Regions from separate parts of the Fructilactobacillus sanfranciscensis genome, predicted to be linked through region 4. Evidence: predicted binding sites of a transcription regulator. Region 4 holds the regulator's gene; each other region holds the start of a gene.
The links. The regulator Rex, encoded in region 4, represses fermentation and respiration genes when NADH is low (regulators of the CRP and FNR family bind a similar motif). The targets are predictions, from matches to a motif close to TTGTGAANTANTTCACAA.
Positions count from the first base shown of each region.

Region 1: a site for Rex is predicted at 4,357-4,374, ahead of adhP (alcohol dehydrogenase AdhP). Genes of this name have one in related genera too.
Region 2: a site for Rex is predicted at 2,755-2,772, ahead of adhE (bifunctional acetaldehyde-CoA/alcohol dehydrogenase). Genes of this name have one in related genera too.
Region 3: a site for Rex is predicted at 1,983-2,000, ahead of PY770_RS01480 (zinc-dependent alcohol dehydrogenase family protein). Genes of this name have one in related genera too.

Region 1 is NZ_CP118925.1:1,203,118-1,210,787, forward strand. Features, by position in the region: gene PY770_RS06330 (SH3 domain-containing protein) at 1-1,637, opposite strand, end outside; gene PY770_RS06335 (hypothetical protein) at 1,820-2,011, shown strand; partial or broken gene PY770_RS06340 (helix-turn-helix domain-containing protein) at 2,018-2,161, shown strand; gene PY770_RS06345 (hypothetical protein) at 2,174-2,323, shown strand; gene PY770_RS06350 (IS3 family transposase) at 2,323-3,048, shown strand; partial or broken gene PY770_RS07180 (IS3 family transposase) at 3,064-3,177, shown strand; gene adhP (alcohol dehydrogenase AdhP) at 3,268-4,299, opposite strand; gene pyrE (orotate phosphoribosyltransferase) at 4,406-5,038, opposite strand; gene pyrF (orotidine-5'-phosphate decarboxylase) at 5,049-5,765, opposite strand; gene PY770_RS06370 (MFS transporter) at 6,048-7,283, shown strand; gene PY770_RS06375 (P8 family protein) at 7,373-7,591, shown strand; gene PY770_RS06380 (hypothetical protein) at 7,646-7,670, opposite strand, start outside.
Region 2 is NZ_CP118925.1:222,057-229,726, forward strand. Features, by position in the region: gene PY770_RS01105 (hypothetical protein) at 1-581, shown strand, start outside; gene tnpA (IS200/IS605 family transposase) at 664-1,062, shown strand; gene PY770_RS01115 (RNA-guided endonuclease TnpB family protein) at 1,062-2,237, shown strand; gene adhE (bifunctional acetaldehyde-CoA/alcohol dehydrogenase) at 2,804-5,419, shown strand; gene PY770_RS01125 (ISL3 family transposase) at 5,550-6,821, opposite strand; gene PY770_RS01130 (LysR family transcriptional regulator) at 6,946-7,670, opposite strand, start outside.
Region 3 is NZ_CP118925.1:293,257-300,926, reverse strand. Features, by position in the region: gene PY770_RS01490 (hypothetical protein) at 1-213, opposite strand, end outside; gene rbsK (ribokinase) at 282-1,904, opposite strand; gene PY770_RS01480 (zinc-dependent alcohol dehydrogenase family protein) at 2,261-3,274, shown strand; gene PY770_RS01475 (DUF6198 family protein) at 3,296-4,087, shown strand; gene PY770_RS01470 (amino acid permease) at 4,278-5,690, shown strand; gene PY770_RS01465 (IS3 family transposase) at 5,750-6,637, opposite strand; gene PY770_RS01460 (hypothetical protein) at 6,610-6,762, opposite strand; gene PY770_RS01455 (helix-turn-helix domain-containing protein) at 6,759-7,103, opposite strand; gene PY770_RS01450 (peptide ABC transporter substrate-binding protein) at 7,355-7,670, shown strand, end outside.
Region 4 is NZ_CP118925.1:498,074-505,743, forward strand. Features, by position in the region: gene PY770_RS02540 (DUF1648 domain-containing protein) at 1-530, shown strand, start outside; gene PY770_RS02545 (ABC-F family ATP-binding cassette domain-containing protein) at 558-2,534, opposite strand; gene PY770_RS02550 (redox-sensing transcriptional repressor Rex) at 2,641-3,291, shown strand; gene PY770_RS02555 (TPM domain-containing protein) at 3,311-4,822, shown strand; gene PY770_RS02560 (LemA family protein) at 4,854-5,438, shown strand; partial or broken gene PY770_RS02565 (ATP-binding cassette domain-containing protein) at 5,658-6,083, shown strand; gene PY770_RS02570 (DUF3021 family protein) at 6,128-6,430, shown strand; gene groES (co-chaperone GroES) at 6,542-6,826, shown strand; gene groL (chaperonin GroEL) at 6,865-7,670, shown strand, end outside.

The sequences.
Region 1 (7,670 bases), 650 kb from region 4:
TTGTAACCATCATTATTAAGCGTTCCATCGTAGTAAATGGTATCGCCTGAATCTAAGGTAGCAACAGCATTTGCTGAGGTACTTGCCCCATCACGAACATATTGAGTTCCAGTTGCTGTATAAGCACCACTTGCTGGTGTGATTGCACTATCGACACTGGCTGGTGTAGTAGGTTGTACATCAGTCAAATTAGCAACCCAGTGTGATTGACCTGAATAACTAGTATAGTGCATCCAGTTATAGCCATCATTATTAAGTGTTCCATCGTAATAAATGGTTTCACCAGGATCTAAAGTAGCAGCTACACTAGCTGAAGTACTTGCTCCATTACGAACATATTGACTTGTTGAAGTTGTGTATGCACCACTTGCTGGTATCATTCCGTTAGTATCATTTGGAGCTGGTTGGTTATTATTTCCATTGTTGTTTGCAGGAGCCGGGTTCCCATTATTTTGGTTGTTTCCGGTATTTGCTCCTGGTTGGTTTGTACTTGGTTGACTAGAACCATTGTCAAACCGGTTTAAATTATTATAAGAAATAATACTAATTAAAGTATTGGCATAATTAGGATTAGTTGCATATCCGTCAGCTTGTAACATTTGGCAAACGTACGCATAATCCTTACTGTAAAGTAAGTTTGAATAACGAGGATTTACTGCTAAGAAATTTCCATGATCTTCTACACTGGTAGCCAAATCAGGATATGCACGGAATTTATCTTGAATAGTTACATAGTGACCATTGTAATATTCTTTAGTAGATTGCATCGTATAATTTCCATTATAATCACCCTTGATTCCATAAAGGTTATTACCAGGAGCTGATTTACCCCAAGCACTTTCTACAATTGCTTGTGCCATTGAAACACTAGGTAATACGCCATATTCGTTCCAAGTATTTTGTGCCCCTGGAGCTAATTGATTAATGAAGTCTTGATAATCTGAACTAATATTTCCAGTAGAACTGTTAGAAGCTGGAGTAGCATCATTTAATTTAGCAACGTAATGAGCCTGTCCACTATAACTTGTATAATGTAACCATTCGTAGCCATCGTTGTTACTTGTACTATCATAATTAATTGATTCGCCAGGATCTAGTGTATTAACAACATTAGAATCAAGTCCAGCTCCATCACGAATTGCTTGCTGTTGTGTAGCTGTATACATTCCAGATTGAGGTTGGGCATCTAATTGAGTTGATTTAGCAGTCTGTAAAGCATTAGGAGTGTTATCAGTTGCTGTTTGATTAGTATTTGCATCCGTAGTTGCTTGTGCTGCTTGGTTATCAACTTGATTATCTGCTGAATTAACATTATCAGAATCAGCTTGTTTTTGTGTTTGAGCTGCTAAATTTAAAGCAACTCTATTTTGATTTTGTATAGATGATTGGTCTGTTTGAGTTTGATCTGCATTTTGAACTTCTGGTTGAACAGGAGTTGCAGTTTGATCTGCAGTTGCAGTTGGATTTTCATCGGCAAAACTTGGAGTACTCATTAAGAATAATGAAGTAGATGCAAATGTAATTCCCATTGCAATCTTAATCCAGCCATGTTTCGACTTGGTTAGTTTTGTTCTAGTTTTGGTTTCCCCAGTAGCCATAGCCATCCGGTTATGTGCTCTAGTAAACTTATTATCCATAGATCTTATTCCTTTCATACGTATGTAACTAATTTATGTAACTAATTTATGTAATTAATCTTTTCTTAATTAATGCAGATAACCCAATAGTAACATAAATTAGTGTTTTTTCATAAATTAAAAATTTAACATGATATGAATCCCATAAGTTGGACAAAAATCTAACTTATGGGGTTTTTGTTATGCCAAAAATAAATTACGAGTTAAAACAGCAAATTATAAAAGAATATTTTAATGATACTGGGTCAACTACGTTGTCCAAAAAATATAAAGTTTCAAATTCAGTTATTTTAAGATGGATTAATAGAATTAAAAATGAAAATTTTGAAATGGTTATTAGTGAAAACCGTCATCGGATAGAGTATTCCGTCTAATTTAAAATCAAAGTATTAAGCTATAAAAATTCGCACAATTGTACTTTATCAGAATTATGTAACAAATTTAAAATACATTCAGAAAGTACCATCTATTTTTGGCAGCGCCAGTTTGATGAATTAAGTATAATCGGATTATCAAGAAAACGAGGTAATCCAAAAATGAATAAAAATAAAGTAACAAAACAAACTAAATTATCAAAAGATGATGAACTTAAACAGCTTAAAGAAGAAAACTTAATGCTTAGAATTCAAAATGAATATTTAAAAAAACTGAAAGCCTTAGATCAAAAACAAGCAAAGAAAAAGTAATGGTAATTGATGATCTAAGGCGTAAATTCAAAGTCAGTCTTAGCTTCATTTTAAAAGCTGTTAAATTACCTAGAAGTAACTATTACTATGCGACTTCGTCGCAATCAATAGACAAAGATAAAAATATAATTAGGTTAATAAATAGTATTAAAGAAATCAATCCTAACTATGGTTATAGAAGAGTTACGATGACTCTCAATAATGATGGATATAACGTTAATCACAAACGTGTTCTTCGTATTATGAAAAAATATAATCTTTTATCGTCGGCTTTTGGAAAAAAGAAAAGAAAATATAGTTCTTATAAGGGTAATGTTGGTAAAAGATTTAAAAATAGATTGAATCGTCGATTCAATACACCAATTCCATTTCAAAAGTTAGTATCAGATACTACAGAGTTAAGGTATGGAAAACAAAGTATAAATGAACGTATATATTTAAATCCAGTGCTAGATTTATTTTCTGGAGAGATAATTTTATATAGTATTAGTAACCATCCTGATTTTAATTCCGTCTTTTTACCAATTAAAGAAGCTATTTTAAAGCTACCTAAAACACACTTCAAAAGATTTTTCCATTCTGATCAAGGAGTTCATTATCAAAATAAACGATTAAATAAATTTCTAAAGAAAAACCACATTACACAAAGCATGTCACGTAAAGCAACCTGTTTAGATAATGCGGTTATTGAATCATTTTTTCACCTTTTAAAAATTGAAATATGAAACAATTTTAGTACGAAAGAAGAATTAATAAATTCCGTTAGGAATTGGATTTATTATTACAATAATTTTCGTATTAAAACAAAACTAGGAGGCAAGTCTCCGATTCAATATCGAAAACTTGTCTCCTAGAAAAACTAAATAATGTGTCCAACTTTATGGGTTCACATCAATGAATTGTTTCTCATAATGTTTTTTAATATTTAATAAATCGATTAAAAATTAGTCTTTATCACCAGTGAAGTCGAATACAACTCGTCCAACAATTTTACCGGCTTTCATTTCGTCGATAACTTTGTTGATGTTTTCAAGTTTATCAGTTCTAACGATTGGTTTAACTTTTCCTTGAGCACCGAAGTCAAAGGTTTCACGTAAATCTTGACGAGTACCAACAAGAGATCCAGCAACCTTAATTCCATCAAGAACTGTTTTATCAATATTAAGTGCCATATCACCTTTAGGAAGAGCAACGGCAACTAAAGTACCATTTGGTTCTAAGGCGTTAACGGCATTAGTAAATGCTTGAGCACTAACGGCGGTTACGATTGAATCGTGAACCCCACCATTAGTTCCTTTTATAACTTGTTCAGTTGCATCAGCATCATGACGGTTAACAACTAAGTCAGCACCATTTTCTTTAGCAGCTTCAAGCTTCTTAGGATCACCATCAGTAACAACTACTTTAGCACCGAAAACGTTGTGAGCTAATTGAACACCTAAGTTACCTAAACCACCGGCACCAACGATTTGAGTCCATTCACCAGGTTTAGTATCACCAATTTTAAGAGCTCCGTAAGTAGTAACTCCGGCACAAGTTAATGAGGTAGCTTCAACTGGGTCAAGTCCTTCAGGAACTTTAACAGCGTATTTGGCATCAACGATACATTCTTCAGCCATGGCACCATCAACAGTGTAACCTGCGTTCTTAACGTTACGACAAAGAGTTTCATTACCAGTTACACAGTACTTACAAGTACCATCAGCTGAGTAGAACCAAGCGATTGATACTCGATCACCAATCTTTAAGTTAGTAACGTTTTCACCAATTTGGGTAACGCGACCAACACCTTCATGTCCGATAATTCGACCAGGTACTTCACCAAAATCACCTGAGGCAACGTGTAAATCAGTGTGACAAAGTCCACAATATTCAACTTTTACTAATGCTTCATTTGAACGAATGGGACGTAAAGTAACATCTTTAATATCAACATATCCATCTGAATTAGGTCTAACAACAGCAGCTTTAACCATAATAAATCTCCTCTTTTTTATGAAACTATTAATTGTTTCTCTAGCAAGTTCATTATAGCGTGAAATAATTCACATTGCAATCAAAGACGAAGATAATAATAGTTTTTTAAGCTTCCCAATTCCATGGATCCTGATGCCATTGATTTAAAGATTTGTATTTAGCTTCTGTAATTTGCTTAGTCTTGTATAATTCTTCAATTAATTTGGCATAGGTAACTAATGGGCTAAAAGGAAACCTAGCTTTCTTAAAGTTTTGATCTGCATCGGGAAAACCATAAGAGAAAATTGAAACTACTCCAGCTACTTGAAATCCTTCACGTTCAACAGCCTTGGCTGCTTGAATCACGCTTCCGCCAGTTGAAATTAAATCATCAATCAATACTACTTGATCATTTTTTTCAATCCGTCCTTCGATTTGTTTACCAGTTCCATGGTCTTTGGGTTTTGAACGAACGTATACCATTGGTAAAGCTAATTTATCTGCCACAATTGCAGCATGCGGAATTCCCGCAGTAGCAACTCCACCAATTACAGTTACATCGGGATATTGTTCTTTAATTAGTTTAGCTAAGGCTTCTGCAATCATGTTACGAAGTTTTACATAAGAAACGGTTAAACGTAAATCAGTGTAAATTGGTGATTTAATCCCACTAGCAAATTCAAAATAACCTTCTGATTTTAATTGTACAATTTGATCTTCAACTAGTTGGTGTAAAATTTGCGTTTCTAAGTTTTGCATAATTATTCTCCTATTTTAAATTCCAGTCTTTTATGTATCTTTCATAAGCGGCAATCGGATTTTGACTTTGTGTGATTGGCCGGCCAACAACAATCGCAAATGCCCCATCCGCTTTGGCAGTTGCCGGAGTAGCTACTCGACTTTGATCTCCAGCTGCATCCTGTTGCATTCTGATTCCCGGAACAACATATTCAAAATCAGTTCCTAAAGCACTAGTTAAATCTTTTAGTTCAAGTGCTGAAGTAATTACCCCATCACAACCCGATTTTTGGGCCAATTTAGCCAAAGCAACTACTTGTTCGTTCATTGGCAATTTACAATTTTGTTCGTTTTCTAAAACTGTTTGGGAAATTGAAGTGAGTTCAGTCACACCTAGCAAATGAGGTTCTGGCAAGCCAGCCTTTTCAGCTCCCGCTTTCAATCCTCGTTTAGCAGCTTCCATCATTGCTTGTCCACCTAGCGTATGAACCGTTGTATAGTCCACGCCTAAAGCTCCTAACTGTTCCATTGCCTTTTCGACAGTATGTGGAATATCAAACAGCTTTAAATCAAGAAAGATCTTGCATCCGCGTTGTTTAATTTGCTTGACCACTTCTGGTCCTGCTTGATAAAAAAGTTCCATCCCAATTTTAACCGTGAGTTGACTAGGATCTTCAAATTGATCTAAAAACTGATTAACTTGGCTGACTGACGGAAAATCCAGTGCAATCATGATTGGCTTATTCATTACGACCTCCAAAATTTTGGTAAAATTAAAAGACTATCCCCTGATTTCAGAGAATAGTCCTATAGAATTAAATTCGACTTTAATAATAATTTGGCTTCTCTGAACCAATTAATTTGTTGCAAGAATTATAATATAAATTTGTCACTTGTACAAATTTTATTTTTAACTAATAAGCCACTAAACTGATTTAATTTACCTTGTTAGTAACTAGTCTTTGTGGGACAATACTAAAAGTAACAAATAACCAAGGCCTGTGAGCCTTACTTTGGAGAAAATTATTCTATGGACAATCAAAAAAACGAGCACATCCAATTAACACGAAATCAAAAACTAGTTTTAACTTCATCTAGTTTAGGGTTTGGGTTAGAAAATATGGATGTGCTTTTTCTATCGTTTACCATGAGTTCCATTATCGCTTCACTACACGTTTCAGCTGGTGCTGCTGGTTTAATTGGAACCATCACTAACTGGGGAATGTTACTTGGAGGCGTTTTATTTGGAATGCTGGGTGACCGTTTTGGAAGAGTAAAAACGTTCACTTATACTATTTTTGTCTTTGCCTTGGCAACTGCCTTAATGAGTATTGCTAATAATATTACTTCAATTTATATCTTCCGTTTCATCGCTGGAATTGGTGCCGGAGGAGAATATGGATTAGGAATTACCTTAATTGCCGAAGCCTTTCCGAAAAAGGAACTGGGACGAATGTCATCAATCGCTTCTATTGGTGGTCAAGTAGGAGCGGTGGCAGCGGCAATTATTGCTGCCTTCGTAATTCCAAGTCTCGGTTGGCACGCCCTATACCTCTTTGGTTTACTACCAATTATCTTAGTTTTCTTCGTTAGACGTCACATTAAAGAATCCGCAGAATTTCTCCGAGTTAAGGAAAATCGCAAAATCACCATTATTCATGCAATTAAAAAATACATGTTTGCTGATCTTGGTACTGCATGGACCTCAATTGGTTTAATGATTATGACAACTGTGCAAATCGCTGGTTACTTTGGATTAATGAACTGGTTACCTTCCATCGTGGAACAACAAAGTCATTTAAGTGTCAAAGGTTCTTCTCTTTGGATGATTTCAACCATCATTGGAATGAGTATTGGAATGATGACCTTTGGAACTATTTTTGATAAAATGGGACCTCGTTTATCATTTGGAATCTTTTTATTAGCCTCTGCTGTGTTAGTTTATGCTTTAGCATACGTTCACTCGATTGGTTTACTTTTAATTATCGGTGCTGTGGTTGGATTCTTCTCAAACGGAATGTACGGTGGTTACGGTGCGATTGTTAGTCGTATCTACCCCACGGAAGTTCGTTCAAGTGCCAATAATATTATTGTTGGCGTTGGTCGGGCTGTCGGCGGAATGTCTTCATTAGTAATCGGACTTATTATGGAGCGCTACAGTTTAATTGTTGTAATGGTTTTCTTATCAATCCTTTATCTAATAAGTTTTACAGTAATGATGACCCTTCCAGGCCTTAAAAATTTCGATCAATCATCATCTAAATAAATTATAAAAAAAGAGAGCATATCATTAACACCTTTACCAAAAATGAACTATTATATAGTCGTACATATTGAAAAGGGAGATATAAGATTATGACTGAAAATTTTGAAGAAAACACAATGTTAGACGAACACATGAACCAAGTATTTGACTGGTCAGATAGTGACATGCCAATTCGTGATGCTTTATGGGATTACTACATGCAAAGCAATGCAAAAGATACCATTAAGACTGAAGAAGCAATGAAGAAATACTTAGACATGAGCGATTCTGATATTAAAGCAGATGCTGAAAAACTTCTTAAAAAATAATCATTAACTAAAAATACTGTTGAGTTTAAACTCAACAGTATTTTTTTGCATATTTTATTGATTTAACGGATTAGTATGC
Region 2 (7,670 bases), 280 kb from region 4:
TTTATGATAATGATAAATTTTATAAACAAACATTTGAGTGGTTTAATACTGAAAAGAAAGAATATGAAGATTTAACTGGTGATACATTAATTACTTGGCGCATACCAATTATGAAAAGATATTATAACCAAGCATATAAGTCATTAAAAGATGATAAAAAGAATCAAATTAAAGATATTTTAAAAAAATATGCACCATTTGATGGGCCAGTTGAATTTGCTGAGAACGCTGATAAAGAAAAAATGCAATTATCAAATTACTATGTCTTGGGAAATCTGGGTCTTACCCCTACGTGGGGAGGAATTAATTCTAAAAGAGCACTTTGTTTTAATGATTGTTACGATGCTTTTCTTAGATTATTGAAAAATTTTTATCAACAAAATGGAAACGAATATATTAATGATTGCATTGTTGGTCAAGCTATTTTAGAGCAAAAAGATTACTTTGAAAGTTATAAAGATATTAGTAATGTTACAAATAACGATAAGGTTACGGATGATAATAATGCATTTAACAATTTTATAAATGTCAATTTATCCATAATTGGCGAGAATACCCCCACTTCGACAAGTGGGGGATGAATCGCCTCCTTAAAGCACGATAGTGCTTTTTCTTTTGCGCTATGGTATATTTAGTATATGTTAAAGGATCGTGGTGATAACAATAGAATTAGATAGAAATCAGCACTCAGTATATCTACTCAATTATCATTTAGTAATGGTTGTTAAATATCGGCGTAAAGTCATTAACGATGAAATATCTGAGTATCTGAAACATCGTTTTGTAGTAGTTGGTCAGTCTTATGGTATTAATCTTCAAGAGTGGAACCATGATATTGACCATGTTCATGTCTTGTTCCGCGCAACACCGCATACGGAGATGGCTAAGTTCCTGAACGCTTATAAATCATCAAGTTCTCGAATGGTTAAGAAACTATTTCCAGAAATTAAGCGTCAGTTGTGGAAATCCGCTTTTTGGACCCAAAGCTATTGTTTAATTAGTACTGGTGGTGCACCGTTAGAAGTAGCAAAAAAGTACATTGAAAGTCAAGGGAGAAAGTAATGGTTCTTAAAGCCGTGAAAATGCGTATATATCCTAATTCCGAGCAACGTGACCGTTTAATGCAAACCTTCGGTTGCGCTCGTTTTGTGTGGAATCAGATGCTTAATATGCAAATTGAGCGGCAAAAGAACAATCCAGAAGCCAAGTTTGTCAATGCCTTTGGCATGAACAATCTTCTAAAACGATTAAAAGAAGAATATCCCTGGTTGAAGCAAGCAGAATCAACATCCTTGCAAAGTACTAATCGCAATCTAGCCGACGCCTTTCAGCGTTTTTTTAAAGGGCAAAATAAGTTTCCACACTTTAAGTCACGAAAGTATGCACAGAGCTATAACTCGAAATGTGTCAACCACAACATTAAAGTGATTGACAATCACCATATTAAGTTGCCTAAATTAGGGGTAGTTTACTTTCGATCAGGACGTTTGCCACAAGGCAAAATCAAGAACGTTACTGTTCGCCTAACTGTTGCTAATCAATACTACATTACCGTTTTAACTGAATGCGAAAACCAAACATTAGCTAAGACTGGTAAGCGCGTTGGTGGTGATTTAGGATTAAAATCATTACTTAATCTATCCGACGGTTACAAAGAGCCAATTCACCATTTTGAAGATAAGTATCGTAAGAAGCTACACCATTGGGAAAGGTTGCGCAGTCGACGCTACCTATTAGCTAAACAAGCCATTGCTTGGAATTACCACAATAAGGTCTTAGCTCCACGGCAATTAGACGACTTCAAAAACTACCAAAAAGCTCGTGTCATGGTTGCTAAATATCGTCAAAAAATCGCCAACCAACGGTTGGATCAGTTACAAGAGTTCACAACCAAGTTAGTTAAACAATATGACATCATTGTGCTAGAAAAACTTAACATTAAGGGCATGTTGAAAAATCATAAACTAGCTCGAGCGATTACCAACGCTAGTTGGTCTAAGCTAGTTAGTATCTTGCAGTATAAATGTGATTGGTACGGTAAAAAACTCATTCAGGTTAATCCAGCATATACTAGTCAAATCTGTATTAACTGTGGGAAAAGCAACCATCGGTTAGGTTTAGATAAATCGGAATGGCTAGATGTTCGTGAATGGGATTGTCCCAACTGCGGGACCCACCTAGATCGCGATATCAATGCAGCTCAAGTAATTCTGAAAAAGGGGTTAGCTACCCAATAATTAAGCTATTTAGGCCTGGGACGGGCCTTGGTCAATAGTCGTAACCTCTGCTCGAAAGTTCACTTAGAACCGGTAGAGTAAGTATGCGATGTTCCCAGAATCTCCCACTTCAAGCGTCAAGCCGTAGGCTTAGCTAAGTGGGAGTAGTTCAATACAAGATTTCACCGATGGATATGATGAAAATAATGCCTACAACGTAAAAAATTTAGCTTCTTCAGAAACGTTTGAAGAATATGTAAAAGAGTCAGCTAAAGTAATTAATGCTAGATCAAAACGAATGTGGAAAGAATTGCAAACAAAATAATATTAATATTTTGTGGACAGAAGAATAAATAACAAATAACAGCCAAGTCCTGATTAAATTCAGTGCTTGGCTGTTTTATTACCCGAGTATGTTATTAATTGAGCAATATTATTTATAATGGATATAAAAATCTTTAATATACTGATAAGACAGTCTTTATAAAGATTTTTAAACAAATGTTTGGCAAAACAAAAAGAGTGTGATATTATGAAATTGTGAAATGAATAACAATTAAACGTTTATGAACCGGAGGGTGAATAATATGGTAGAAAAGAAACAACCAAATGTTGAAGCAATCAAAAAGAATATTGATGATATGGTTGCCAAAGCACATGTTGCCTTAGACGAAATGAGTAATTTTGATCAAAAGAAAGTTGATCACATTACCCACGCAATGGTAATTGCCGGGGTAAACGCTCACCAAATGCTTGGTGAAATGGCCTTTAAAGAAACTGGTCGTGGAGTCGCTGAAGATAAAGCAATTAAAAACTTATTTGCCACTGAAGAAATCTGGAATAACATCCGGAACGATAAAACAGTTGGTGTAATTGAAGAAAACTCAGAAGAAGATTTAATCAAAGTCGCTGAACCACTTGGTGTGTTAGCAGGAATTACTCCTGTAACTAACCCAACTTCAACTACTTTATTCAAATCAATTATTTCAATGAAAACTAGAAATGCAATTATCTTTAGTCTTCATCCACAAGCTATAAAATCATCAATCAAAGCTGCTCAAATTATGCGTGATGCTGCGATTGCTGCTGGTGCTCCTAAAGATGCTATCCAATGGATTACCGAACCAAGTCGTGAGGCAACTAATGATTTGATTCAAAACCCAGGGGTTGCATGTACTTTAGCAACTGGTGGTCCTGGTCTTGTTAAAGCTGCTTACTCAACTGGTAAACCAGCTTTAGGTGTTGGTCCTGGTAATGGTCCTGTTTATATTGAAGAAACAGCTAACATTCCTCGTGCCGTTAATGATTTAGTTTTATCAAAAACTTTTGATAACGGAATGATTTGTGCAACTGAAAACAGTGCTGTGATTGATGCTTCAATCTACGACGATGTAAAAGAACAACTTTCACTTAACCGAGTTTACTTTATTCCTGATAATGAAAAACAAAAATTAACTGATGCAATGTTTGACAGTACTCGTTTGAGTGTTAAAGGCCCAATCGCTGGAGCAACTGCTCAACAAATTGCTGATATGGCCGGAATTAAGGTTCCAAAGGATACTCAAGTTCTTGCTGTTGAAATGACTGGAATTGGTCCTAAATACCCAATGTCTGGTGAAAAACTTTCTCCTGTAATTTCAGTTTACAAGTCAAAGAATCATGAAGATGCCTTTAAAATTGTAGCTAAATTATTGAACTACGGTGGATTAGGTCATACTGCTGCTATTCAAACTAGAAATGATCAATTAGCTGTTGACTTTGGTGTTGCTGTAAAAGCTTCACGGGTCTTGGTTAACTCACCAGCTGGTTTAGGTGGTGTTGGTAACCTTTACAACAACATGACTCCTTCATTAACGTTAGGTACTGGATCATGGGGTAATAACTCAATCTCACATAACGTTACTGACTACGACTTATTGAACATTAAGACAATCGCAAAGAGAAGAAATAATATGCAATGGATTAAATTACCTAAGATTTACTTCGAAAAGAATTCAGTTCGTTACCTTAAAGATATGCCAAACATCAAGAAGGCCTTCATCGTTACCAGTCCTTCAATGGTTAAATATCACTACGTTGACAAAGTTTTAGATGAATTAAATGCACGTCCAGATGGCGTTCAATACTACATCTTTGATGATATCCACGACGAACCAACAACTGATATAGTTCAAGCAGGGGTTACTCAAATGCGTGGCTTCAAGCCAGATACCATTATCGCTTTAGGTGGTGGTTCACCACTTGATGCTGCTAAGATGATGTGGTTAATTTACGAAAACCCAGAAACTGACTTCTTTGGAGCAAAACAAAAATTCTTAGATATCAGAAAACGTGCTTACCGCTTTGAAAAACCAAGCAAGTCACAAATGGTTGCAATCCCAAGTACTTCAGGTACTGGATCAGAAGTAACACCATTCTCAGTTATCACTGATTCTAAATTACACATCAAGTACCCATTAGCTGATTACGCTTTGACCCCTGATGTTGCGATTATTGATCCTCAATTTGTGGCTACGGTTCCAAAGAAAACCATTGCTGCTTCAGGACTTGATGCTTTAACTCATGCCATTGAATCATACGTATCAGTAATGGCATCTGACTACACTCGTCCCTTATCACTCCAAGCCATCAAGATGATTTTTGAAAACTTGACTGATTCTTACAATGGCAACATGGAAGCTCGTGACAAGATGCACACTGCTTCAACCATTGCCGGTATGGCCTTTGCAAACGCCTTCTTGGGAATTACACACTCAATTGCTCACAAACTTGGTGGACAATTTGGAATTACTCACGGTATCGCAATTGCAATTACCTTGCCACATGTAATTCGTTACAACTTTGAAAAACCTAAGAAGATTGCTACTTGGCCTAAGTACGAATCATTCCGTGCCGACCAAGACTACGCTGAAATTGCTCGTTACCTTGGCTTACCAGGATCAACTAACGAAGAACTCAAAGAAGCTTTGGTTCACAAGTTCATCGAATTAGCTCACTCAGTTGGTGTAACTTTAAGCTTGAAGGCTCAAGGAGTTAACAAAGCAGACCTAGAAGCTGCTGCAACTCATCTTGCTGAATTAGCTTACTCTGACCAATGTACTACTGCTAACCCTAAAGAACCACTTTTCGCAGACCTTAAGAAGATGATTCTTGAAGAATACGATGGAGTTGGGGTTGAAACTGAAACAGATAAAGAAGTTTAATTAAACATAAAAGCACATCGTCATTGACGATGCGCTTTTTATTTTTTAATTGAATTAATTAAAACTGCGATTAGTTGTTTTTCTGGCTCTTCGTCAACTGTTGTTGGTGAATCCATATTTCGAGTTCTAATCACTTCGTGATTAGGGCTCTTTTTGTTTTGATTTTGAAAACGTATAGTACTCGAGTTCTAAACCTCCAGAAGCTGCGATAGCCAAAACTGGCTCGTTTGATCGCCTTGATTTTATTATTAGAACCTTCCAAAGGACCATTTGAATAGTGTGTGGTAAAGGTGTTACGAATCTCATCATGATGGCTTTCAAGTGTTTTAATCGTGTTCTTCATTTCTTCAGAATACGTTTTGTTATTCCAAAATGCCGCATTGTAGTTATGCCAATCTTGATGTTGGACAGCTGACCGGACGCTGTTTAAGACTTGATAAGTTTGTTCTAGTTCTGAATCCAACGATAACAGCTGATGGACAACATCGGTGGCAGCCATCCAGTAAGGAAAATTAGTCCACTTTTTGAATTGTTCAAAGTTAAGCTGTTCAGTTGGTACTAACAACAGCTTCCAGTAGCGCTTAAGGGCGTGAAATTCGCGAGAAGACGGGGTAAACTTCTTCATCACCTTGATTCTGGTTTTGTTAAACGCCCGATTTAGGGCGTTGATAATATGAAACTTGTCCATGACCACCATGGCATTGGGGAACACGGTCTGCACAAGCTTGGGGTAGGTATAATTCATATCAGTCACAATAATTTTGACGTTTTCTCGGGCAGCTTGATCGAAGCGGTAAAAATACTTCTCTAGTTTATTGATGGTTCGATAAGGGAGTAAGTCGATTAATTCATGGGTTTCGCCATTCATGAACTCAAAGCTCATGGTACCAGTAGCGCTCTTGGTACTCTTCACCTCATCCATTAAGATGATCTCTGGTAAATAGTGCCAATTGGTTTGAAAGTCTCGTTCAGCGCGCATTAACTGGCGGCCCACAAATGAATCTGATGCCGATACTTCATTGGCAATGTGCTTCAAAGAGACCGGTTCACCGAGCTTCTCTAGGCATTCTTTGCGGCTGGTGTTTGAAATTGTACAGTGTTTCGGAACTGTCACTGTTTGTGCAAGAAAGTTGCCGTGACATTCTTTACAGTGGAAATAGCGGCGCTTTAAGGCTAAGATGACGGTGTTGCTCAGAACCTTCGAGAATCTGATAGTGGTATTGCGCCAGCCGTAGTTAATAATCTTTTGATCATTGATAATCCCGCACTTGGGACAAGCCTTCGGCGTGTAATCCAAGTGGCCAGTTAAGCGAATAACCCCGTCTTCTCCAGTTTCACCGTCAGTAATTTTTAGGTTCTCGTCAGCTATTCCTAATAATAATTTTGTAGTATCATTACACATAGGGCATTTCCTTCTTTCTGAAAAATCTTCGTGGTGGTTGACTTGGATGAACGGACAGGAAATGTCCGCTTTTTTATTCTAGCCATAAATAAAAAATCTGTCATCAGTAATAGATGAAAATCTATTACCAACAACAGATATTGTAGAACCGTTTTTCTTTAGGCGATAAGACATGTGTTTTTCGATAAGTTAGAGAAACGTAGAATTTATCTAAATCGTCGTCATCGATTGGAATGGCTACCAAGTTATCTTTAGGGCTAATGGCTTGTTCAGTTAAAAAGGAAACACCTAAATCTTCAGAGACAAGTTGTTTTAAAAGTTCGACATCTTGTGTCCGATAACGTATGTGAACTTTAATACTATGTTCGTTACAGAGTTTGTTAAACGTATTGTGATGAATGAAGTCATTCGAAAGAGAAATGAAATTGATGTTGTTGAGATCCTTAATTTTTATCTTTTTAAGTTTAGCTAAGGGTGAATTGAGGGAAACGATAATCTTAAAATCGCTTTTGGTTAAGACTTTTGATTTAATGGCATGACTTTCAATTGGTTCGTTTGAACCCAGCAAAGCAATGTCAATTTCACCAGAACGAAGCTGATCAAGTAATTTCCCTGAACCAGCTTCGATATTATCTAAGTCATCTAAGATATCAGACTTACTAAGTTCTAAGGCCAGAATTGGGAAATAATAGTTTCCGATGATTGGCGGAAGACCAAAACGAATTGGGGCCTTGAAATTGTGATGCATGTCTTTTTTTATTTCTTCCACTTCACGATTAATTATATCGGTATGCTTATATAAAACTTTTCCATGGGGACTGATTTTAATTTTACGATGTGCTTGATTAC
Region 3 (7,670 bases), 200 kb from region 4:
GCGTTTGTTAGGAACATCTACTTTGTATTCAAGTCTAACTTCTTTACCTGAAGGGGTTACGACTGTAATGATTTTGCTATCACGAATGTAACCATCAAGAATATCATCATCAGATTTAAGTATACCTTGACCATCATTGTAAATAACTTGTGAATCATCGATTCGATAAGCAATTAATCCCACAATAATTTTGTTAATTGAAACTTCTTTCATAATGTATACCTCCAACGTTTTCTTTTACTTTGTTCATCTCTAATTTAACACAAATTAGACTATTTTATTTAAGATAAATCTGAACGCTTAATTGTTTTAATTTGATCTCCACCAATAATTAATTCGTCACAAACATTTAAGAACAACCCATGTTCTACTACTCCAGTTTGCTTCTTCAAATCAATGGATAATTTTTCTAAGTCAGCATCTTTTGGAATGATAATGTTAATTAAATAATTACCTGAATCAGTTTCCAATATATCACCGTTATCTTTAAAGCGAAATTCTGGTTGATATCCATTTTCCTTCAAGTAACGAAAGACTCCCATTCCACCAAAAGGAATTACTTCAATTGGTAAAATATGCCCAGCTAAAGAATCGGTGTATTTACTCTGATCAACAATCCAGATATTTTGCTTAGACATATCAGCAACAAGTTTTTCAAATAGTAGTGCTGCACCACCACCTTTAATTCCGTTAAATTGATGATCAACAACATCCGCACCATCAACCGTTAAATCTACTTGATCAATAGTGTTAACATCTAACATCCGCATGCCCAACTTTTCAGCTAATTTTTCTGTCCCCACTGAAGTTGCAACACATTGAATATCTAAATGCTCATCATTGATTCGTTGATTAATGGCTTTAACAAAGTAAGCAGCTGTTGTTCCTGATCCCAATCCCAATACAATATGGTCAGGAACAAGTTTAGCAGCATAGGCTGCAGCTTGAGCTTTTTGTTTTTCAATTTCTGTTTTAGTCATCTGATCTTGATTAATGACATTCAAAATTGCTTCTCTGGTTGGAATTGAATTCTGTGCACCTGCAACTTGAATAGTTAATGATGAAGCATGACTAGCATAAAGCATTGCTTTTCGAATATTTGACAAATCAATTTCTAGTTGTGATGCAAGAGAACCAATAAAGGTATCTCCGGCTGCAGTAGTATCAACTACCTTTGCTGGAAATGGTGGAATTAAAGCATGGTCATCTGGGGTAGCAAAAAACGAGCCACGCCCACCAACGGTGATTATAACCATCTTAATTCCTCTTTCAAAGAAGAATTTTGCATTGGCTAACATCGATGTTTCATCTTTAACTTCAATTCCAGTTAAGGTTGCTGCTTCTGATTCATTAGGAGTAATAATATCAGTTAATTTTAGTAATTCTTCTGGAAGTTCCTTAGCAGGAGCTGGGTTCAAAATCGTCTGTACGCCATGTTCTTTCGCAATCTTAAAGGCCTCAATAACTGCTGGAACAGGAATTTCCAATTGAGCAATTATACGATCAGCATTAATAATTGCCGATTTGTGGGCGTCAACATCAGTAGGAGTCATGGCCATATTTGCACCACCATAGACATAAATCGAATTTTGACCTGATTTATCAACAGTGATGTAAGCTTTTCCGGTTTCTTGATTGGTGGTTGTAATCACATCGTCAATATTCATTCCGTCTGCTTTAAAACCCTTAACCATCATTTTCGCATCTTCATCATTACCTAGTTTAGTAATAAATGTAGTGTCTGCTCCAGAACGAGCAGCTGCAATAGCTTGGTTAGCACCTTTACCACCACCATGTGATTGTTGGTAAGTATTAATAGCCAAAGTTTCACCTGGAAGGGCATATTTTTCAACATTTAGAACTTTATCTACATTAGTCGAACCGACGACAACAATTTTTTTCATCTTTGTAGCCTCCTCTTTTCCACCTTAATTATAACGCACTTTCTAATTAATGTAAGCGTTTTCTTATTTTGAAAAACTTTGTGAAATATTAAACGAAGTTTTGAAAAAACATAATTGATTTTTTGGTTGTCATGATAAGCTTTGGCCCTATAACCTTTGCATTTAAAGTTTGTGAAATAAAAATTAATCAGTAAAACACCTTGCAATCAGTAAGGAAATCGCTTACTCTTGTAAGAGCAAAGGGCAAGCAAAACAGAATTTTATCGTTCAATACACAAATTAGCAATTTTGTTAGGCTTGCTCATAATGTAACTATATAAATTATATTTAAGAGGAGATGTATTATGGCTGAAAAAATGAAAGCTTTAGTAATGACTGGCAAACAAGAAATGAAAATGGAAGAACGTGACATTCCAACTCCAAAAGACAACGAAGTATTAATTGAAACTGCTTACGCTGGTATTTGTGGAACTGATGACGCCCTCTTTAATGGACTTCCAGGTTCAGCAGATGCTGTTCCTCCAATTGTTTTAGGACACGAAAACTCTGGTGTTGTTAAAGCTGTTGGTAAGAATGTTACTGAATTTAAAGAAGGAGACCGTGTTTCCGTTGACCCTAACATTTACTGTGGTCACTGTTTCTACTGTCACACTGGTCTTTTTGAAGAATGTGAAAACCTTTCTGCAGTTGGTGTAACTCGTGATGGTGGTTTGGAACAATACTTCACTGCTCCTGATACTGTTGTTTACCGCATTCCAGATGCAGTTTCACTTAAAGCTGCATGTTCAATGGAACCTATCTCATGTGGTGTTCACACTATGCACATCATGGAAAACATCCAACCACATATGAGTGCTTTAATCATTGGTGATGGTTTCATGGCTAAATTATTTGCTCAATTATTAAGAGCTTACGGAATCCGTAACATCACTATGACTGGTCGTCATGATGATCTTCTTGCTAAAGAACAAAAAGAATTAAAATTAACCCGCGTTGTTAACACAACTAAAGAAGAAATTCCTGGTGATTACGATATCGTAATCGAAGCCGTTGGTAAGCCTGAAACTCAAGAAGCTGCCGTTAAACACACTAACAATGGTGCTCAAGTATTCATGTTCGGTGTTGGTGAACCAGGCCAAACTTTCTCAATGAACACTTACGAAATTTTCAAGAAACAATTAACTGTTAAAGGTTCAATGATTAACCCTAACTCATTCGAAGACACTCTTGCATTACTTGAAACTGGTGCAGTTGAAGTTGAACCATACCAAGCTAACACAATTAGCTTAGACCAAGTTGAAGATGTATTGAACAAGACTACACCTATGACTGGTAAGACTGTTGTTGCAGTTAACCCAAACCTTAAATAATTAAATACGAGGAGAATTTACATGGCTGTTAAAAAAAACAAAAAAACCCCTCGTACAATCTCTATGAAAGCTTCAATTATTTACTTTGTAATTTCCTTAGTAATTAACTCACTTGGTAACGTATTAACTTTAGTTACTAGTGCCAAAGTTTTCCCATCATTCTTAGGTTCTGCCTACTGGACTGCTGCGGAAACCAACTTTGGAATTGCTTTCCATTGGAACTTGTTCTGGGCTTTCTTAATTCTAGGAATTGTGATTACCGTCTTAAATGCCATTTTGGTTGGTCGTTGGGATTGGGGTCGTGCATTAGGAAACGTAATCTTCATGGTACCTTTCTCATGGTTGATTCAAACTTTCTACACCCTCTTTACCACTACCATCAAATTACCAGAAGCACATTCATTAGGACTAATCATTCTTTACGTCTTAATTAACTTCTTTGGAGTTGCTTTAATTGCGATTGCTATCTCAATCTATCAACGAGTTAACCTTGTGTTACATCCCGCTGATGATTTAATGCAAATCCTCCGATTCAAATACTTCAAAGGTGCTGCGGGAAAAGCAATGTGGGCCTCATATATTCCCCCTACCATTATGGGAGTAGTTGCTTTTGCCATTACTCACCAGTTTACTTATTATGGAATTGGAACTATTTTTGCTTTCCTATTCCAAGGTAACATTACTGGGATAGCTGATAAACGCGTTTTTCCTAGCTTAAAACATCAAGCTGTTGATATTGATCCTGAATTGGAAGAATCAATTGTATCAACTGATATTGATGATGACATCGCAAAAAAAGAACAAGAAAAATAAAATAATAATTATTTTAAAACACATAATCTTCGGATTGTGTGTTTTTTTCTTCTATATAAATCTTTAAATTTCGGTATTTATAATGTATGTTTTCGTTACATTAACAAATGTACAAAATATATTGACAGTATTTTCTTGCCCGTGGTATATTAATAAAAATTTTATTTTTAACAAACAAGGAGGAATAAAAATGAAATCTTTATTTAGAAAAAAAGACATCACTGGTTTGTTAGAACAAAAGACCCCCTTAAAAAGAACCCTGAAAACTTGGGATCTGACTTTTCTAGGGATTGGGGCCATTATTGGAACTGGAATTTTTGTTCTAACTGGTAAAGGTGCTTTAGTTGCTGGACCTGGACTAGCCCTTTCATTCCTGTTAGCTGCCATCTGTTGTGGATTTGCCGGACTTTGTTACGCTGAATTCGCTTCGATGGCTCCGATTTCTGGATCAGCTTACACATACTCATACATTGCTTTTGGTGAAATTACTGCCTTTATCATTGGATGGGACTTGATTTTGGAATATGCCTTAGGGGCTGCCACTGTTTCAGTGGGTTGGTCGGGTTATCTGGTAAACTTGCTCGATAACTTTGGAATTCATATTCCAACCGTGTTAACTGCTGCAGCCGGTACTACTCCAGGAGTACACACCATTTTTAACCTCCCTGCTTTCTTGATTATTATCCTTATCACTTGGATTCTTTCAATGGGCATTAACCAAACTAAACGGGTTAACGACATCATGGTCCTTGTTAAACTTGCCGTAGTAATCCTCTTCATCGTTTGTACCGTTTGGTTTATCAAAACGGCTAACTGGCACCCATTTGTTCCTTACGGTTTGTACTCAGTTCATGATGGTACTGCTGCTGGAATTATCCCTGCTGCTTCAATCGTTTTCTTCTCATTCATCGGATTTGATGCCGTTTCTTCCAGTGCTGAAGAAACCATCAACCCTAGTAAAACGCTTTCTCGAGGAATTCTTTTATCACTATTCATCTCAACGGTTCTCTACATCATCATGACCCTCATCATGACTGGAGTAGTTAAATACACGGTTTACAGTAAATACCTAAACGCACCCATCCTAGCTGTTTTAGTAAAAACTGGTCAAGGTTGGCTCTCAATGATTGTTAGTCTGGGAGCTATCTTAGGAATGACCACCGTTCTATTGGTAATGCTTTACGGTCAATCAAGAATTAGCTACGCAATGGCACGTGATGGTCTCTTCCCTAAAGTATTTAGTAAAGTTGATGCTAAGAGAAAAACCCCATTCGTGGTAACTTGGTTCTTTGGAATTGTAACTGCTTTAGCTGGTGGTTTCATTAACTTAAACATCTTAGCAGAACTAGTAAATATCGGAACGTTATCAGCCTTTATCCTCGTATCAGCCGGAATTTTAGTAATGAGATACACACAACCCAAAGCAAAACGGGGCTTCAAAACTCCATTGGTTCCTTTCACACCAATCATGGCAATTCTCTTCTGTTTAGTTCTAATCGCTGGATTGAACTGGGAAACATGGTTACGGTTCCTCGTTTGGTTAATCCTAGGGATGGTATTCTACTTTACTTACGGTCGGAAACATTCCGTTTTAAATAAATAATGTTAACAAAAAACAATCTCTTTACGAGATTGAACTGCACCCCAAAAATTGGATAGTAATTATGCAACTAGCTGGAAGGTTTGTTGCCGGTATTTAACCGGCGATAAACCTTCCAGTTTTTCTTTAATACGATAATTATTGTAGTAGAATAAATAATCTTTTGTTGATGTTTGAAGCTGATTTAACGTCTGATAATGATTGTTTCTAGTGGTTCCAACTTTTAACTGATTGAAAAAACTTTCCATACAAGCATTATCCAAACATGTAGCCTTACGGCTCATGCTTTGGAATATTTTGTTTTCCTTGAGAAGGTGGATAAATTCATCATTTTGATATTGAAATCCTTGATCAGAATGAATAGTCATTCTATATGGTAAATCCGGTCTAATTTTAATAAGTTCCCTAAGTGGTTCCAGTATAAATTCAACTGTTGGATGTAAGCTTAAATTCCAAGTTAAAATTTCTCCATTAAATAAATCCATATAGGTTGTTAGATAAGCTCTTTCACTGGTTGTCTCATTTCCCCAACGTAATTCTGTAACATCAGTAACAATCTTTTGAAACGGACGATCAGTATTAAATCTACGATTTAAACGGTTAGGTGCTTTCTTACCACAGTTACCTTTGTAAGAGTTGTACTTTCTAACTTTCTTATCATATGCATCACATAATATTTTATTTTCATTCATAATACGCAGAACTTTTTTATGGTTAACATGAAACCCACGGTTTCTTAATTCTAATGTAACTCGACGATAACCATAATCTTTAAAGTTCTTTCTTATCTCACGAATTTCATTAACTAAATCATTATCATCTTTATTGTAATCATGATTAACAGCGTGATAGTAACTACTACGAGAAAGATTAGCAATTTTTAAAAGGTGCACTATTTTAAATTTATGCCTTAGCTCAGTGACTATTTGTGCTTTTTCTTGGTTTGAAATTTTTTCTTCCTTTGAACCAAGGCATCTAATTTTTCCAAGTATGCAATCTTCGCTTTTAAGTAATCATTTTCTTCTTTTAGGTCTTCATAACTCTTATTTGAACTTTTTTTATCAGGTTTAATCATTTTAGGGGCCTTTCTAATCGAGAGTTAAGGCGTCCCTCTAGATAATCCCTTTCCCAACTATAAATAGTAGTAGGGTTTCTGATTTTAAAATGCCGAGCGGCATTTGGATAAGAAGATTGATTATCAAGACGCCATTTAATTACTCTTATTTTAAATGAATAATCGAATTTTGTCTTTTCATGTTTATAAACTAATCCATCAATTCCAAATTGATCCATACGCCTAATCCATTCAGAAATTGTAGCAGACCCTTTAATATTATATTTTTTCATAATTTCAGAACGGGAAATTCCTGAATGAAAGTCATTAAGTGCTGCAAGTTTTTCATCTAAAGAATACAAAAAGAACCTCCTAAATTGTTTGTCCAATTTAGGGGGTTCAGGTCAGATTGTTTTTTTATGTGAATTTTGCATAATACCATAGTTCGGATTTTAATCAAAGTGTCGGTGTAACATAACCCAACATCTAACTTTTTTTAATGTTAAAGGTAAAATATTGACCTTAACATTAAGAAATTACATTTACATTTTTGGAAAATTGCCCTATGATTAAGAGAAACTTAAGTTTTTAAATTTTATGGAGGTGGTCCACAATGAAAAACTTACGTTATAGCAAGTTAATTTCATTTGCAATCATCGGAGTTTCTGCCTTGGTGTTAACTGGGTGTGGTGCCCAGAAGCACGATAGTAGTTCTCCGAAAGACAAGACCATGGCAGTTAGCTCAAAAGCAACGATTACAACCATGGATTCAAGTCTAAATACTGACCAATATGGTGCGCAAAACTTAAACAACACCATGGAAGGTCTTTATCGTTATACTGGTAAGCAACTTAAGCCTGGAGTGGCTAAGAGTATTGCGAAACCAACTGATGGTGGTAAAAGATACACCATTGAACTTAAACATACGA
Region 4 (7,670 bases):
ATTGTCAAAATTTACCAAATAAAATGGCGACCCATTTTAAGGGGGTCGCCAATGGCTATTTAAATAAAGGAGTGGCAGTAATTGGCATGCCAGTTTTATTTATTTTGCTAGACTTCTTAGTGATTTTCCTAACCATTTATGCACTTAAAAGGACCCCAAACTCTAACGTTAAATTTAGTAATTTATTATGGTTAATTCCTTTAATTAGTATTTTAACCACTGGATCAATCATTTATTACAATTTGGGCTTTGCAGTTCACACGACTGAAATGGCGATAATCATCGTGGGGATGATGTTCATGTTGATTGGAAACTATCTTCCAACCGTTTCATATCAATTTGAAAAACAAACGCATCCTTTTTATCGCGGAACTGAGCTTAGTTGGAATAGAACCAAACGAGTTTTAGGTAAATCGTTTTTCTTCGGTGGACTCTTGATGTTACTAATTGTTTTATTTTCAAGCAAAGTTGCTTTTGGAATCATGCTAAGCACTTTAGTCATCGTGATAATTAATGTCCTAAAAAAATAAAGAACCCAGGATTGGGTTCTTTATTTTTTAATATTCTTCTAATTTCAAACTAGCATTTTCCCACTTGGTTTCAGCTGCAGTTTGTGCTTTTGTGACTTCATCGAGTTGAGTTTGTAATGCCTGACTCTTTTCATTATCATTATAGTTTTCTGGTAATGTCATTGCTTGTTCAATTTCACTTTTTTGGTCATCAATTTTGGTCAGCTTGGTTTCTAACTCATCGATTAAACGCGTTAATTTCCTTTTTTCTCGTTGAGCGGCTTTATTAGCTTGATAACGTTGTTTGGTGTCAGAAACTGGTTCAGCTTTGGTAACGGTTGGGTTAGTTTCGTTTTCATGCTCTTCAATTTCAGCTTCTTCGGCTTTTTTGGCCGCATAGTAATCGTAATTACCCATGTAAATTTTGGAACCGTCTGCACCAAGTTCCATGATATCAGTTGCTAATCTGTTAATGAAATAGCGATCATGGGAAATGAATAAAATTGTTCCCGCAAAGTTCAAGAGGGCCTTTTCCAAGACGTCAATACTATCAATATCTAAATGGTTGGTGGGTTCATCCAGTACTAAAAAGTTATCTTTATTCATGGATAATTTAGTTAAGAGAAGCCGAGCCCGCTCACCACCAGATAAGTTTGCCACGCTTTTTTCAACACTCGATCCACTAAAAAGGAAACTTCCTAAAATTGAACGAATTTCACCTTCTGGAATAGTAGGGTAATCATCCCAGAGTTCATGTAAAACATCTTTTTCAGGATGAAGACTTGCTTGTTGTTGATCGTAATAACCAACGCTGACGCCAGTTCCAAATTGAAAGGTTCCTCGGATTTTCGATAATTTACCCAAAATTGTTTTTAAAAAGGTCGATTTTCCAATTCCATTGGGACCAAAGATCGCCATCCGTTGATGATTTTTTAAATGTAAATTAATTGGATAACTTAATTCAACGTCGTCATAGCCAACGCCTAAATCATCAACATCTAAGACTACGTTTCCACTTTTTCTTTCTGGAGTAAAACGGAAGTGGGCGGTTCCATGCGTTGCTTTAGGCTTATTGATCACGTTCATTTTATCAAGTTGCTTTTGCCGTGCTTGAGCTCGTTTAGTAGTTGAAGCTCGCGCAATGTTTTTTTGCACGAACTCTTCTTCTTTTTTAATTTTCCGTTGTTGCTTTTCAAAGTTTTTTTCCGCAATTGCTTGACGGTGGACTTTTTCAGCAACGTAGTGCGTGTAATTACCTTTATAGTAATCCATGACTCCGTGATCTAAGTTATAGATTTCGTTAACTACTTTATCCATAAAATAACGATCATGGGAAATTACTAAGAGTGCTCCATTATATGATTGAAGATAATTTTCAAGCCACGCTGTCGTTTCCATATCAATATGGTTCGTTGGTTCATCTAGCGCCAATAAATCTGGTTTTTCCAACAAGAGTTTTGCTAGAGCGAGCCGTGTTTGTTGTCCACCAGATAACTCACTGATGTTTCGTTCATAGTCAGCTTCGTAAAAACTAAAACCAGCTAAAACGGTTCGGATTTCAGCACGATAACCGTAACCATTTTTTAATGTGAAATCTGCTTGTAATTGATCATAGGTTTTTGATACTTCAGCCAATTTAGCAGGGTTGCTATTAATTTTAGGATCACTAATTTGTTCTTCAAGTTTGTGAAGTTGGGCTTCTTCTTGAATAATCGTCGAAAAAGCTAATCGCATTTCAGCGATAATGGTGCGGTCAGAATGTAAGCCTGTATTTTGGGGAAGGTAACCAATCGTTAAATTTTTCTTTTGGTTGATAGTGCCTTCACTCGGAGATGTTTCACCGACTAGCATTTTTAAAAGTGTTGATTTACCAGCTCCGTTTTGGCCTACCAACCCAATTTTACTATTAGAATTAATCGTTAAACTAAGATCAGAAAAGATGGGTTCACCATTAAATCTCTTGGTTAGATTATTTGCTTGTAAAATAATCACAAAATCGCCTTCTTTCTCTGTCAATTTTACCATACTATCGCTAATGGCTTGTGAATTTAAAAAGTTCAAATTTCACAAACTTTAGTTTTATGGTAAGATATAGTGTAAAAGATATTTAAATTTTAAGGAGCAAAAGGCAATGACAGAGACCAAGATTCCACGTGCCACCGCTAAAAGGTTACCGCTTTATTATCGTTATTTAAACATTCTCCATGATGGTGGAAAAGATCGGGTTTCATCAAATGAATTAGCGGAAGCAATTCACGTTGATTCTGCAACAATTAGACGAGATTTTTCATATTTTGGTGCCTTAGGTAAGCGAGGTTACGGTTATGATGTTGATGATTTAATTGAGTTTTTCAAAAATATTCTTCATCAAGACCGATTAACCAATGTTGCTTTAATTGGGGTCGGTAATTTGGGACATGCATTATTAAACTTCAATTTTCATCAAGACAGTAATATTCGTATCTCAGCAGCTTTTGATACGAATCCCAAAAACATTAACACCATTCAAGGTGGAGTTCCCATTTATCCAATGGATCAAATTGTCGCTCAGTTAAAGGAACAACAAATTAGCGTAGTGATTTTGACGGTTCCATCAAACGTTGCTCAAGAAGTCGCTAATCAAGTGGCTCAAGCTGGCGTTAATGGAATTTTGAATTTTACTTCAATTCGTTTAAACGTACAAGCTGGAATTCGGGTTCATAATGTTGACTTAACTAATGAGCTTCAAACTTTAATTTATTTTATCGATCATTATGATAAAAAGAGTGATGAAGACGAATAAAAGAGTGGGGGTAATTTATTTGTGCGAGCCAATTAAAAAATATTTTACCGTAGCTCTTTTTTTATTATCATTTTTTGTCTTTTTTATTGGATTTCAAGCTGTTAAGGCTGATGGAATTCATGAATCAGCGTGGGTAAAAGATAATGCCCAGGTCCTAAATCAAACGACAATTAATCAAATTGATCATCTCAACAAGACTAGCTTGAAAAAAATTAAAGGCCACCCTCAATTAGCGGTAATTACGCTTAATGGTCTGCCCAATGGGGAAAGTAGCATTGAAGATTATGTCCATGATCAAATGAAAAAGTTAGGAATTGGTCAAAAAGGTTGGAATAACGGGATGTTGTTAGTGATTGATACCAAAGATCACGTTAATCGATTGGAAGTTGGTACTGGATTAGAAGCAGCTTTACCAGATGGGGCGAAATCTAGCTTAGTCAATGAGAAAATTCAGCAAGCTTTTCAGCAGCATGATTACAATCTAGGGGTGAGTCAGCTAACTAATCAGGTTTATCAATATTTAGCCGTGCACCAAAGTGAAATTAGTCAGCCGAATAATGTGAATGATTCACAATCTGCGACTCCGGGAATTGAAGATAATAGTGCAGCAGCTGTCTTACAAAGAAACAAAGCAAGTGTGGCATTCATTTTATTTTTAGCAATTTGTTTTGGATTAGTTGGTTTCGCAGTAGCTAAGTTAGTTTTTCCCAAGCTTCGGAATCGGGATCAGCATACCTTAGTACAGCAACGCTTTGCTAAAACAGGAATTACGGACAATCAATTATTAAAAAGTTTAAATCAATTTGTAACGGATGAGTTGCAACAAAATCAAAGTTTTAACATCAGACACTTAAGTAATCCGGAATGGTGGTATTTGTTAAACTCGCTTCATTTAAAACAGCCAATTAGTTTAGCTCAAAATCCTAAGTTAGAAATGGAAAAGGGCAATCCGCTTTATCAGCAACAACTAATTTCCAGTCAAACACTAGTAAGTTATCAAACGCAACTGCAACAACGGAAACAAGCAAATCTTCAAGTTGTGGTCCAAGCAGCTCAGCAGTATGCCGTGCAACATCATTTTCCAGGCGATGTAAATCAATTTGTGAATGATACCGTTCGCCAAATTGCCCAGTTAACCTGGTTCGGTTTACCAGCTACGACCGCTGAATTTCAAACTAGTTTACAAAATGCCTTAGAAATTAGTTTGGCAGATGCAACTTTGCACTACCAGATTGATAATGATGCTAGTTTACGTGCTAAAATGAAAAGAGCTGGCATTCATAATCCAGATCAATACATCAATGATTTATCAGATGAGCAAAAGAAACGTTTTGTAACCAATGGCTTAGTGAACACTGCTCTGTTATTGGGAGCACTTAGTTTATTAAGTCATTCCAATTCTGATTGGCATGATGATAATTTTCCTCCATTTGGTGGTGGATTTGGTGGAGATTCAGGATTTGACGCTTCTGACTTCGGAAGTGGTTTCGGTGGGTCTGGCGATGATGATGGTGGCGGATTTAATTTTTAATCACAATTATTATAGATAAAGGAAAAAGAATATGACTAAAAATACAAAAATAACTTTAAGTATTGTTGGAGTAATTGTCTTTTTGGTAATTGCAATCGGTGGGTGGTTTATCATGACCCAAAATAGTTTGCGAGTTCAACAACAAAATGTTGACCAACAATGGAGTAACGTTGAGGTTCAATTGCAAAGACGGGCAGATTTAACTCCTCAATTGGTAGGAGCCGTTAAAGGTAATATGAAGAACGAACAAAAGATTTTCGGGAAGATTGCGGATGCTAGAAAACAATATGACAATGCTAGTACCCCAGCTGATAAAGTTAAACAAGCCGATAATTTGAACAAACAAACGCAAGTTTTGATTAATGCTGTTCACGAAAATTATCCTGAATTGGCCAGTTCATCAAATGTTAATGATTTGATGACGCAAATTGAAGGTTCAGAAAACCGAATTAGTCAAACTCGTCGCGATTACAATGATGCGGTTCAAGTTTATAACCGAAAAGTAGTTTCTTTCCCAAGTAGCATTGTTGCTAATAATGCCGGGATGAAAACTAAGCCATTTTTCCAAAGTGCTCCGACTGCTAGTCAAGCACCAAAAGTTGATTTAGATAATTAAAATTTAAATGAAAATAGCTTCAAAACTAGAGTTTTTCTTTAGTTTTGGAGCTATTTTTTTGACCACTAAAACCGATATTTTGACCTCATACCTTACTTTTGACTACAAAATCATTATTTTAGGTTAAATTGTAAACACCAATTAAGGGGGATAAAAATGAGTTTTTTAAATGCAAAATAATTAACCAAAGTTTACAAGAATAAAGTAGCAGTTGATAAGATTGATTTACAAATTGAAAAGGGTGAATTTGTGACAATTTTAGGGCCAAACGGTGCGGGAAAGTCGACAACGATTGAAATGTTGACAGGACTTTTACAACCAACTTCCGGTTCGATTCAGTTAGAAAAGATTAATCCCACTAAAAAGGAATATCGAACTAAAATTGGGATTGTTTTCCAAAATAGCGTATTAGATAGCAAATTGTCAGTTCAAGATAATTTATACTTAAGAGCTGAGATGTACAAAAACGTTACCCCAGCTGATATTTTAGAAATTGCCCATTTAATTGGGATTGATAATTTTCTTAAACAAAAATATGGAACTTTATCGGGAGGACAACGCAGACGGGTTGATATTGCGAGAGCACTATTACATCGACCAGAAGTTTTATTTTTAGATGAACCAACGACTGGATTAAAAGTGAGGTAACCGGACTATTAATCGGTTCGTTTTGCTATTTGTTAGTAAGAATGACACAAGCACAAACTTTTACCGATACACGCTTTAACATTATTACTGGGGTCATTTCACAAATGATTGGCAATGAAAAAATTTCAGCTGGACTAACTTATTTAATTCATTTTGGACTAATATCAGTGATTTTTTTAGGGACTTTCTACGTTAATGGTTGGATTAATAGTTGGCATGGATTACTCATTGTAGTTATTAATTTTTTTGTTATCTATCTTCTAGTATGGTTAGGAATTATTGTTTGGAATAAGGCTAGTGCTAAGGAAACCAATAAACAGCTGAATAAATTTAATCAGAAATAAAAAGTTTAGGACGTTTATTTTGTCATTTAGCTAAGATTGTATTATATTAGTAAGTGAAGTTAGCACTCTTTATTTGTGAGTGCTAAAAAAGAAATTTTGGAGGTTTTAGATATGTTACAACCAATTGGTGATCGTGTAATTATTGAGGTTAAAGCTCAAGCAGAAAAGAATATTGGTGGCATTGTTTTGGCAGAAAATGCTAAACAAAAACCAACAGAAGGTAAGATTGTTGCAGTTGGAACTGGTCGTATTTTAGACAACGGTGAAAAAATTGCCCCTGTAGTTAAAGAAGGGGACGTTGTGATGTTTGATAAATACGCCGGAACTAAAATTGAATATGACGAAAAATCATATTTGGTAATGCACGAAAATGACTTACTTGCAATTATTAAATAATCTAAAGAACAACTAATGAAGAATAAGAGGTAATTAATATGGCTAAAGAGATTAAATTTTCTGATGACGCCCGTAGCGAAATGCTTAAAGGGGTCGACAAATTAGCAGATACAGTTAAAACTACAATGGGTCCTAAGGGACGGAATGTCGTTTTGGAAGAAACAGCTGGTAACCCAACCATTACTAATGATGGGGTTACGATTGCTCGTGCAATTTCATTGCCAGATCATTTCCAAAACATGGGTGCTAAACTAGTCGCTGAAGTTGCATCAAAAACTAATGATGTTGCTGGTGATGGTACGACAACTGCTACGGTTTTAACGCAAGCAATTGTTAAAGAAGGCATGAAGAACGTCACTGCTGGTGCTAACCCAGTTGGTGTTCGTCGTGGAATCGAAAAAGCAACTGCAGCTGCCGTTGCTGGGCTTCACAAGATGAGTCACAAAGTGGAAAACAAAGAAGATATTGCTCAAATCGCATCAATTTCATCTGCCAGTGAAAAAGTTGGTAAATTAATTGCAGATGCCATGGAAAAAGTTGGTAACGACGGAGTCATTACCATTGAAGACTCTAAAGGGGTTGAAACCAGCCTTGATGTCGTTGAAGGAATGGAATTTGACCGTGGTTACATGTCACAATACATGGTAACTGACCAAGAAAAGATGGAAGCAGATCTTGATAATCCATACATTTTGGTAACCGATAAAAAGATTAACAACATGCAAGATATCATGTCACTTCTTCAAGAAGTTGTGCAACAAGGTCGTTCATTGTTAATCATTGCCGATGATATCGGTGGTGAAGTTCTTCCAACCCTTGTATTAAACAAGATGAGAGGAACCTT